DNA from 3 places in the Streptomyces sp. NPDC051133 genome. Region 2 is predicted to be linked to each of the others. Evidence: riboswitches for the same ligand, from Rfam matches in the RefSeq annotation. Region 2 holds a riboswitch; each other region holds the start of a gene.

Region 1 (3,229 bases), on a different contig from region 2:
CCGAGCGGGCCGACCAGGCCAGCCGGTCGCAGCAGATCGCCGTGGCCGAGAAGATTGTCGCGGACCAGGGAACCAAGCCCTGGGCGACCTGCGCGCTGCTCGCCGGAATGACCTCGGACTCCGGGTCGGCCGACGTCGACACCGGCGTCGGGGGGTCCGGCGACACCGGCGATTCCGGCGACTCCTCCGGGTCGGCCGGCCACTCCGACTCGTCCGGTCCGGCGGATGCGGACTCCTCGCCGTCTGCCGGTTCCGACTCCGACTCGGGCCCCTCGACCGGCTCCTCCGACTCCGGGGACGCCTCGGACCCGAGCGCCACGCCGGCCCCGGGCCAGGACGGGGACGCCGGCACCCACCCCGGTACGTCCACCGGCTCGCACGGAACGAACACCCCCAAGTCCGACAAGTCCACCCCGAAGGGCGCCGAGAACTCGCAGGGGTCCGGAAGCTCCTCCACGGTCGACCCCGGTACCGACGAATCGGACAATTCCGAGCAGCCCACCGGCTCCTGGAGCCTCGTCGACACCGGCGCCCTCAGCAGTGGCGGACGTCACCGGGGCGGGAGTGCGGACGAAAGCGTGACAAACGGTCAGAACAACCCTTCTTCCGGCCGTCACGCATCCTCCGGGCCGGACACCTACACGGTCCGCGAGGGCGACACTCTCGCCTCCATCGCCGACTCCCTTGACGTCGACGGCGGGTGGCACGCGCTCTACGTCCACAACAAGAACGCCATCGGTACCGACCCGAACCACATCACCGCCGGTCAGACCCTGGAAGTCAGGTCCTAAACGGGCGAAAAGCGGGGAGAGTTGACGTCCCGTTTGATCCCTGATGTCCGGTTTGGTGAAAGTGTGGGATGACTCTCAGAAGCCCTGATCGTCTTTGAAATTCCGCCGATCGCCTGTCTACGGTCAAGGCCGCTCGTCACCACGGGCCCCGGCTGCCGCAACGCCGAATCCTGCCAGCGGCTGCCCGGGAACAGTCGTCGCGTCAAGCGCCGTAGGCAGGAGCGGGGGACCCAAGGTAAGTGCCGGGCCCAGCAGTTGAGCTGGTACCGGCTGGGGGTGGAGCCGCGCCTCGCGAAAGCGGGTGTGCGGCCGGGCAACTCAACCGGCCCGAACCCGACAGCTCACCTCGCAGGCGTCGGTGAGGGGATCGATCCATGCTGTTTACCGGCAAGGGCAAGCACCGCCGTCCGTCCAAGGCCGTCCGCGCCGTCGCGCTGGCCGGTGTCACCGGCGCCGCCGTCGCCGCCCCGCTGATGGCGGCCGGCAACGCCTCCGCCGCCACCGCCTCCGAGTGGGACACGGTCGCCCAGTGCGAGTCCGGCGGCAACTGGTCCATCAACACCGGCAACGGCTTCTACGGCGGCCTGCAGTTCTCCGCCTCGACCTGGGCCGCGTACGGCGGCACCGCCTACGCCTCCCAGGCCAACCAGGCCACCAAGGCGCAGCAGATCGCCGTCGCCGAGAAGGTCCTCGCCGCGCAGGGCAAGGGTGCCTGGCCGGTCTGCGGCACGGGCCTGTCCGGCGCCGCCTACAACGGCTCCGCGCCCAGCACTTCCTCGAAGAGCACCGCGCCGAGCAGCACCACCCGCTCCACCGACCAGCAGGCCGCCACCCGCTCCGCCAAGCGCACGGCCCCGTCGGCGAGCAAGACCGTCACCACCCCGACCGGCAAGAAGGTCAAGAAGGGCGACGGCGAGTACAAGGTGGTCAAGGGCGACACCCTCAGCACCATCGCCGTGAAGCACCACGTCCAGGGCGGCTGGAAGAAGCTCTTCGAGCTGAACAAGGACATCGTCGAGGACGCGAACCTCATCTACCCGGGCCAGCAGCTGCACCTGAAGTGACAGCCGGCTCCCGGCCCGGCCCCGGCGCCCTCACATCCCCAGGGGTCTCACCGAAGGCCTCGTGAGGGCCGCCCCCGTCCCCACGGGCTCCCCGCCCCGGCGCGTGTTCCCCCGTACGCGCCGGGGCGGGGTTTTTCATGCCCTCACCACGGAGCTTTGTTTCGGGTGGAAACAAAAGGTACGGTCGGCATGTCCACGGGGCGGTCGGTCGGTGGCCGACGCCCCCGGGACGGTTAGGCTCTAGTCGCAAGGCACCGCCGCAAGGCGGCACCCGCCCCGCACTTCCAGCGTCACATCCAAGAAGGAGATGCTCGTGCCGTCCATCGACGTCGTCGTAGCCCGGGAAATCCTGGACTCCCGAGGCAACCCCACGGTCGAGGTCGAGGTCGGCCTCGACGACGGCAGCACGGGTCGTGCCGCCGTCCCGTCCGGCGCCTCGACCGGCGCCTTCGAGGCCATCGAGCTCCGCGACGGCGACCCGAACCGCTACCAGGGCAAGGGCGTCGAGAAGGCCGTCCTCGCCGTCATCGAGCAGATCGGCCCCGAGCTGGTCGGCTACGACGCCACCGAGCAGCGCCTGATCGACCAGGCCATGTTCGACCTGGACGCCACCGACAACAAGGGCTCCCTCGGCGCCAACGCCATCCTCGGCGTCTCCCTCGCCGTCGCCCACGCCGCCTCCGAGGCCAGCGACCTCCCGCTCTTCCGCTACCTGGGCGGCCCGAACGCGCACCTGCTGCCGGTGCCGATGATGAACATCCTCAACGGCGGCTCGCACGCGGACTCCAACGTGGACATCCAGGAGTTCATGATCGCCCCGATCGGCGCGGAGTCCTTCTCCGAGGCGCTGCGCTGGGGCACCGAGGTCTACCACACCCTCAAGAAGGTGCTGAAGGGCCGCGGCCTGTCCACCGGCCTCGGCGACGAGGGCGGCTTCGCCCCGAACCTCGGCTCCAACCGCGAGGCCCTCGACCTCATCCTCGAAGCGATCAAGGAAGCCGGTTACGCGCCCGGCGACCAGATCGCCCTCGCGCTCGACGTCGCCGCCTCCGAGTTCTACAAGGACGGAAAGTACCTCTTCGAGGGCAAGGAGCGCTCCGCCGCCGAGATGACGGAGTACTACGAGGAGCTCGTGGCGGCCTACCCGCTCGTCTCCATCGAGGACCCGCTGTTCGAGGACGACTGGGCCGGCTGGAAGGTCATCACCGACAAGCTCGGCGACAAGGTCCAGCTCGTCGGCGACGACCTGTTCGTCACCAACCCCGAGCGCCTCGCCCGCGGCATCGAGGAGGGCACCGCCAACGCCCTGCTGGTGAAGGTCAACCAGATCGGTTCGCTGACCGAGACCCTGGACGCCGTCGAGCTGGCCCAGCG
Region 2 (3,229 bases):
TCGCCACGGTCGCCCTGCTCGCCCTCGCCATCAACCGGGTGGTCCGGCTCGGCGACCGGCGGCTCGCCTCCGCCCGGGAGGTCGCCGAGGCCGCCCAGCGGGCCGTACTGCCGGAGCCCGCGGCGCGGATCGGCGGCTTCGAGATCGCCGCCCGCTACGAGGCGGCGCGGCGGGACGCGTCCATCGGCGGGGACCTGTACGCGGTGCAGGACAGCCCGTACGGCGTCCGGCTGGTCGTCGGGGACGTACGCGGCAAGGGCATCGGCGCGGTCGCCGCGGTCGCCGTGGTGATCGGGGCGTTCCGGGAGGCGGCCGAGCACGCGGCCACCCTGGAGGAGGTGGCCGAGCGGCTGGAGCGGGCGCTGGCCCGGGAGGGCACCCGGCGGGCCGGCATCGACGCCTTCGAGGGGTTCACCACCGCCGTCCTCGCCGAACTCCCGCACGGCGACGGGGTCGTACGGCTCGTCAACCGCGGCCATCCACCTCCGCTGCTGCTCTACGCCGACGGCACCGTGCGCGCCCTGACCACGCACGAGCCCGCGCTGCCGCTGGGCATGGCCGACCTCGGCCGGTGGCCCGACCGGTCCCTCCAGGCGGGCTTTCCGAGCGGGGCCACGCTGCTGCTGCACACCGACGGCCTCTCCGAGGCCCGGGACGGCCACGGCCGGTTCTACGACCTGGAACGGCGGCTCGACGGACGCCCCTTCGCCGACCCGGGCGCGCTGCTCGACCGGCTCGCCACCGAGGCGCGGCGGCACTCCGGCGGCGGAATGGCGGACGACATGGCGCTGCTCGCCGTGCGGCGGCCCTGAGCGGGGTGACGGTCCCTGGGCGGAAGTCACGGCCTGTGACCGCCCGACCGCCGTGCGCATAACATCTGAGTCACCATCAAAAACACTGAGACTCCTGAAGCGTGGCCAACTCGCCCGTTTTGCAGGCTTCCTGTCCGGAAAGTCCGCGACCGGAAACCTTAATGATCAAGCCGAACGGCTTGGAAAGTGCCTGGCGGGTCTATTAACGTTCGATAACGCAGCGCGGTCGTCCCAGCCGTCACAAGAGGCGGCTCCGTGCGCACGCGCCGAATCCCGCAAGGGAACCGGGGAACCACCACCTTGGGGTGAATCACGCGGACACCGCCGTGAACTGCTTTGAGTCCACGACCGGTATACGCGCGTAGGAGACCTTCCTGCTCCGAACCCGTCAGCTAACCCGGTAGGCGGCGGAAGGAAAGGAGCACGCCCGCGTGGCGTCCAACCGGCCTGCCCCAGAAGCCCCGTTCGTGCCTGCGCAGCGCGAGTCCGAAACGTTCGGTTACGGCGCCTACCGCGCCGACGAGGGCCCCTGGGAGGAGTGGAACCCGACCGAGGACTCCGTCGCCCCGGTCCGCGGCCGGCACCGCGTCGCCAAGCAGCGCGGCGGCTTCGCGCGCAGCTCCACCGTCCTCGGCGTCGGCGTGATGGCCGCGGTCGGCGCGGGCGGCATGGCCAGCGCCAACACCGGCAAGCCGCCGGTCTCCATATCCCTGCCGGACCTGCCGGACCTGCCGTCCTCCGTCGACCACTTCTTCGGCGACGACTCCTCCGGCTCCGACACGCACCAGGCCACCGCCACCGCGCTCAGCAACGTCGGCACCACCGCCGACAGCGACAGCAGCACCGGTGCCGGCGAGGCCCTGCGCAACCGGATCATGGCCCAGGCCGAGCAGCAGCAGAGCAAGGCCGACAGCAAGGCCACCGCCGCCGCGCTCGCCGCTTCCGAGAAGCAGACCGCCGACGCCGCCGCCAAGGCGGAGAAGGACGCCGCCGCCAAGGCCGCCGCCGCCCAGCAGAAGGCGGAGGCCGACGCCAAGAAGGCCGCCGAGGCCGAGCGGCTGGCCGAGCTGGCCAAGCAGTACACGCTGCCGGTCGTCTCGTACACGCTCACCGGAACGTTCGGGCAGCCCGGCTCCATGTGGTCCTCCGGCTACCACACCGGCCTGGACTTCGCCGCTCCCACCGGCACCCTCATCAAGGCGATCCACAGCGGCACGGTCACCCAGGCCGGATGGGCCGGTGCCTACGGCTACCGCACCGTCCTCACCCTGGACGACGGCACCGAGCTGTGGTTCTGCCACCAGTCCTCGATCAACGTCTCGGTCGGCCAGAAGGTCTCCACCGGCGACGTCATCGGCCGCGTCGGTGCCACCGGCAACGTCACCGGCCCGCACCTGCACCTGGAGGTGCACCCGAACGGCCAGGCCACCGCCGTCGACCCGGCGCCCTGGCTGCGGTCGAAGGGCCTCACCCCCTGAGCGTGTCGTTCGTGTGAACACGGCGCCGGCGGCGGAATGCGATCATCCGCCGCCGGCGTTGACATTGAGCATGACTTCTCTGCGCACACTCGGCTCCTCCGACCTCGAGGTCTTCCCGCTCTCCCTCGGCGGCAACGTCTTCGGCTGGACCGCGGACGAGGAGACCTCCTTCGCCGTCCTGGACGCCTACGCGGCCGCCGGCGGCAACTTCATCGACACGGCCGACTCCTACTCCGCCTGGATCGAGGGCAACAAGGGCGGCGAGTCCGAGACGATCATCGGCAAGTGGGTCAAGGCCCGCGGCAACCGCGACGACGTGGTCATCGCCACCAAGGTCAGCCAGCACCCCGAGTACCAGGGCCTGTCCGCCGCCAACATCAAGGCGGCCGCCGACGCCTCCCTGCGCCGCCTGGACACCGACCACATCGACCTCTACTACACCCACTTCGACAAGCCCGAGGTGCCGGTCGAGGAGATCATCGGCGCCCTGGACGAGCTGGTGAAGGCGGGCAAGGTCCGGCACATCGCCGCCTCCAACATCAGCGCCGACCGCCTGAGGGCCTCCCTGGACTTCTCCGACCGCGAGGGCCTGGCCCGGTACGTCGCGCTCCAGCCCCACTACAACCTGGTCTCCCGCGACACCTACGAGGGCCCGCTGCAGGACCTGGCCGCGAAGGAGGGCCTGTCCGCGGTGCCGTACTTCTCGCTCGCCTCGGGCTTCCTGACCGGCAAGTACCGGCCGGGTACGACGGTCGACAGCGCCCGCGCCGAGGGAGCGGCCAAGCACCTGCAGTCCGAGCGCGGCCGGCAGGTCCTCACGGCCCTGGACGAGATCGCGGCCGCCCACGGGGCCCAGGTCGCCACGGTCGCCCTCGCCTGGCTGGCCGCCCAGCCGACGATCACGGCCCCCATCGCCTCGGCCCGCACGGTGGACCAGCT
Region 3 (3,229 bases), on a different contig from region 2:
CGGGTGCCACGCTCGACGCGCACGCCGACCACCCCGGCGTCCGGATCAGCCTGGAGGTCCCGGCCTCCCGTCTGGCCAAGGGCCTCGGCCTGCTCGCCGACGCGCTGCGCGCGCCCGCCTTCGCCGAGAGCGAGGTCGAGCGGCTGGTCCGCAACCGCCTGGACGAGATCCCGCACGAGCTCGCCAACCCCTCCCGCCGTGCCGCCAAGGAGCTCTCCAAGGAGCTCTTCCCGGCGGCCTCGCGCATGTCGCGCCCGCGCCAGGGCACCGAGGAGACCGTCGAGAAGATCGACGCCGCCGCCGTACGGGCCTTCTACGACCGCTACGTCCGTCCCGCCACGGGCACGGTGGTCGTGGTCGGCGACCTCACCGGGATCGACCTGGACGAGCTGCTCGGCGACACCCTGGGCGCCTGGACCGGCACCCCGGGCGAGCCCCGGCCCGTGCCGCCGGTGACCGCCGACGACACCGGGCGCGTGGTCATCGTGGACCGCCCCGGCGCCGTCCAGACGCAGCTGCTCATCGGCCGGGTCGGTTCCGACCGGCACGACCGCGTGTGGCCCGCCCAGGTGCTCGGCACCTACTGCCTCGGCGGCACCCTCACCTCCCGCCTGGACCGCGTGCTGCGCGAGGAGAAGGGCTACACCTACGGCGTGCGCGCGTTCGGGCAGGTCATGCGGTCCGCCCCGGACGGCACGGGCGCCTCGATGCTCGCCATCAGCGGCTCCGTGGACACCCCGAACACCGGTCCCGCGCTCGACGACCTGTGGAAGGTGCTGCGCACCCTCGCGGCCGAGGGCCTGACCGACGCCGAGCGGGACGTCGCCGTGCAGAACCTGGTCGGCGTGGCGCCGCTCAAGTACGAGACCGCGGCGGCCGTCGCGAGCACCCTGGCCGACCAGGTCGAGCAGTACCTGCCCGACGACTTCCAGGCGACGCTCTACCGGCAGCTCGCGGCGACGGGGACCGTCGAGGCCACCGCGGCCGTCGTGAACGCCTTCCCGGTGGACCGCCTGGTGACCGTCCTCGTCGGTGACGCCGCCCAGATCAAGGCGCCGGTCGAGGCGCTCGGCATCGGCGAAGTCACCGTCGTGGCCGCCGAGTAGCGTCCGCGGCCGCCGCGTGGCGGCAGCCACTGCGGCACGCACGCACACGCCGTACTCGCGCGTGGGCCCTGACGACCTACGGGTCGTCAGGGCCCTTGTCGTTCCAACCGCTTCCCCAGATGACCGATTTGAGACGGAGGTTGCCTGTCTGCCCTGTGGGATGCGCTACAAAACACCGGTTGCGTTTGAGGTTCGAAAGCCGCCCCGCTTAGCGTCGTCCGGGCTGTTCGTCAGGCAGTACGCCGCGCCCGCGGCACCGGACAGTCATCGCCGAGTCCCCGTACGGCGCGAGCCAGGGGAGCCGGGGACCCACCGTCCCTGGGGTGAATCGGGCGCCCGCGCGGAAGCGGGGGAGCCCGTAGGAGACCTTCCTGCTCCGAACCCGTCAGCTAACCCGGTAGGCGAGAGGGAAGGAAAGGACCAGCCACTTCATGGCGTTCATGTGCGCCACCGGGAAGCACCGCAAGCCCGGCCGGGTCAAGCGCACCACCGCTCAGGCGGCCGGTGTCGCGGCCCTCACCACCACCGGTGTCATCGGCACCCTCGCCGCCTCCCCGGCCCTCGCCGCCGAGAACTCCGCGGAGCAGACCGGCCTCACCCCGGTGCTCGCCGTGAGCGACGACATCGCCGAGCACATCGACGCGCAGGCCGCCGCCCAGAAGCAGGCCGCCGAGCAGAAGGCCGCCGAGGAGGCCGCCGCCAAGGCCGCGGCCGCGAAGGCCAAGCAGGAGCGCGAGGCCCGGGCCCGTGCCGCCCGCGAGGCCGAGCGCAAGCGGCTGAACGCCTTCGTCCCGCCGGTCGCCCACTCCTACGTCTCCACCGGCTACGAGGCCAGCAGCTCCCTGTGGTCCTCGGGCCACCACACGGGCATCGACTTCCACGCGGCCAGCGGCACGGCCGTCCACGCGGTCGGCTCGGGCACCGTCGTCTCCACCGGCTGGGGCGGCGCCTACGGCAACCAGATCGTGATCCGCATGGCCGACGGCATGTACACCCAGTACGGCCACCTGTCCTCCATCGGCGTCACGGTGGGCCAGCAGGTCACCCCGGGCCAGCAGATCGGCCTGTCCGGCGCCACCGGCAACGTCACCGGCCCGCACCTGCACTTCGAGGCGCGTACGACGCCCGACTACGGCTCCGACGTCGACCCGGTCGCCTACCTCCGCAAGCACGGCGTGAACGCCTGACCGACCGGACGGCGATCGCCGGTACCCCTGACAAGCCCCGGCTCGCCGAGCCGGGGCTTTCGCCGTATTTCCGCTGTCTCCGCCCGCACCGCTGTCCAAAAAATATCCATGGATTACGGCCCGCCGTCGGAAATTCCGGCTCATTGCAATAGAGTCGCAGAACACGCGTCCATCGTCGGCGTTTCACGGGGATTAAGGCGGAGGTCGGTCATGCGTATTCCGGCGCACTCGGTGTGCACGGCGATCCGGGACGACATCGTCGCCGGTGTCCATGAACGCGGCAGCCGCCTCACCGAGGAAGTACTGGCCCGCCGCTACGGCGTCTCGCGCGTGCCCGTCCGCGAGGCCCTGCGCACCCTGGAGGCCGAGGGTTTCGTGGTGACCCGCCGGCACGCGGGCGCGTGCGTGGCCGAGCCGACCGAGCAGGAGGCGGCCGACCTGCTGGAGATGCGTCTGCTCCTGGAGCCGCTCGGTGCCGCCCGGGCCGCGCAGCGGCGCACCGAGGCCCATCTGAAGGTGCTGCGCGGGCTGGTCCGGCTGGGCCAGGAGCGGGCCAGGAGCGGCAACAGCGCCGATCTGCGCGCACTGGGCGGCTGGTTCCACGAGACGCTCGCCCAGGCCTCCGGCAGTCCGTCGCTGACCTCGATGCTCACCCAGTTGCGCCACAAGATCGCCTGGATGTACGCGGTGGAGTCCGCGCCGAGCCCGGTGGAGTCCTGGGCGGAGCACGGGGCGATCGTGGACGCGGTGGCGCGCGGTGACGGCGAGCGCGCGCGGGCGGTCACGGCCGTGCACACCGAGCGCGCGTCGGCCGTGCACCGGCTGCGTTTCCGCCGGGCGGGGGAGCGTGTGAGGACTTCGCAACACGCCGTACACACGTCGGGCGGGCGGCATTAACACCGGCACCGTATACAAAGAGATGATATTCGGTGGGCC

What was found. A riboswitch is a leader RNA that binds a small molecule or an ion and turns the genes downstream of it on or off. The one in region 2 is predicted to bind cyclic di-AMP.
Region 1: another riboswitch for cyclic di-AMP. It lies ahead of AB0N17_RS10285 (transglycosylase family protein); the one in region 2 lies ahead of AB0N17_RS19905 (M23 family metallopeptidase).
Region 3: another riboswitch for cyclic di-AMP. It lies ahead of AB0N17_RS26705 (M23 family metallopeptidase); the one in region 2 lies ahead of AB0N17_RS19905 (M23 family metallopeptidase).

Annotation. Positions count from the first base shown of each region.
Region 1 covers NZ_JBFBBK010000007.1:72,593-75,821, reverse strand. The annotation lists gene AB0N17_RS10290 (transglycosylase family protein) at 1-791, shown strand, start outside; cyclic di-AMP (ydaO/yuaA leader) riboswitch at 989-1,161, shown strand; gene AB0N17_RS10285 (transglycosylase family protein) at 1,166-1,855, shown strand; gene eno (phosphopyruvate hydratase) at 2,163-3,229, shown strand, end outside.
Region 2 covers NZ_JBFBBK010000018.1:56,758-59,986, forward strand. The annotation lists gene AB0N17_RS19900 (PP2C family protein-serine/threonine phosphatase) at 1-812, shown strand, start outside; cyclic di-AMP (ydaO/yuaA leader) riboswitch at 1,067-1,236, shown strand; gene AB0N17_RS19905 (M23 family metallopeptidase) at 1,244-2,290, shown strand; gene AB0N17_RS19910 (aldo/keto reductase) at 2,361-3,229, shown strand, end outside.
Region 3 covers NZ_JBFBBK010000027.1:122,371-125,599, forward strand. The annotation lists gene AB0N17_RS26700 (pitrilysin family protein) at 1-1,106, shown strand, start outside; cyclic di-AMP (ydaO/yuaA leader) riboswitch at 1,365-1,525, shown strand; gene AB0N17_RS26705 (M23 family metallopeptidase) at 1,538-2,293, shown strand; gene AB0N17_RS26710 (GntR family transcriptional regulator) at 2,504-3,190, shown strand.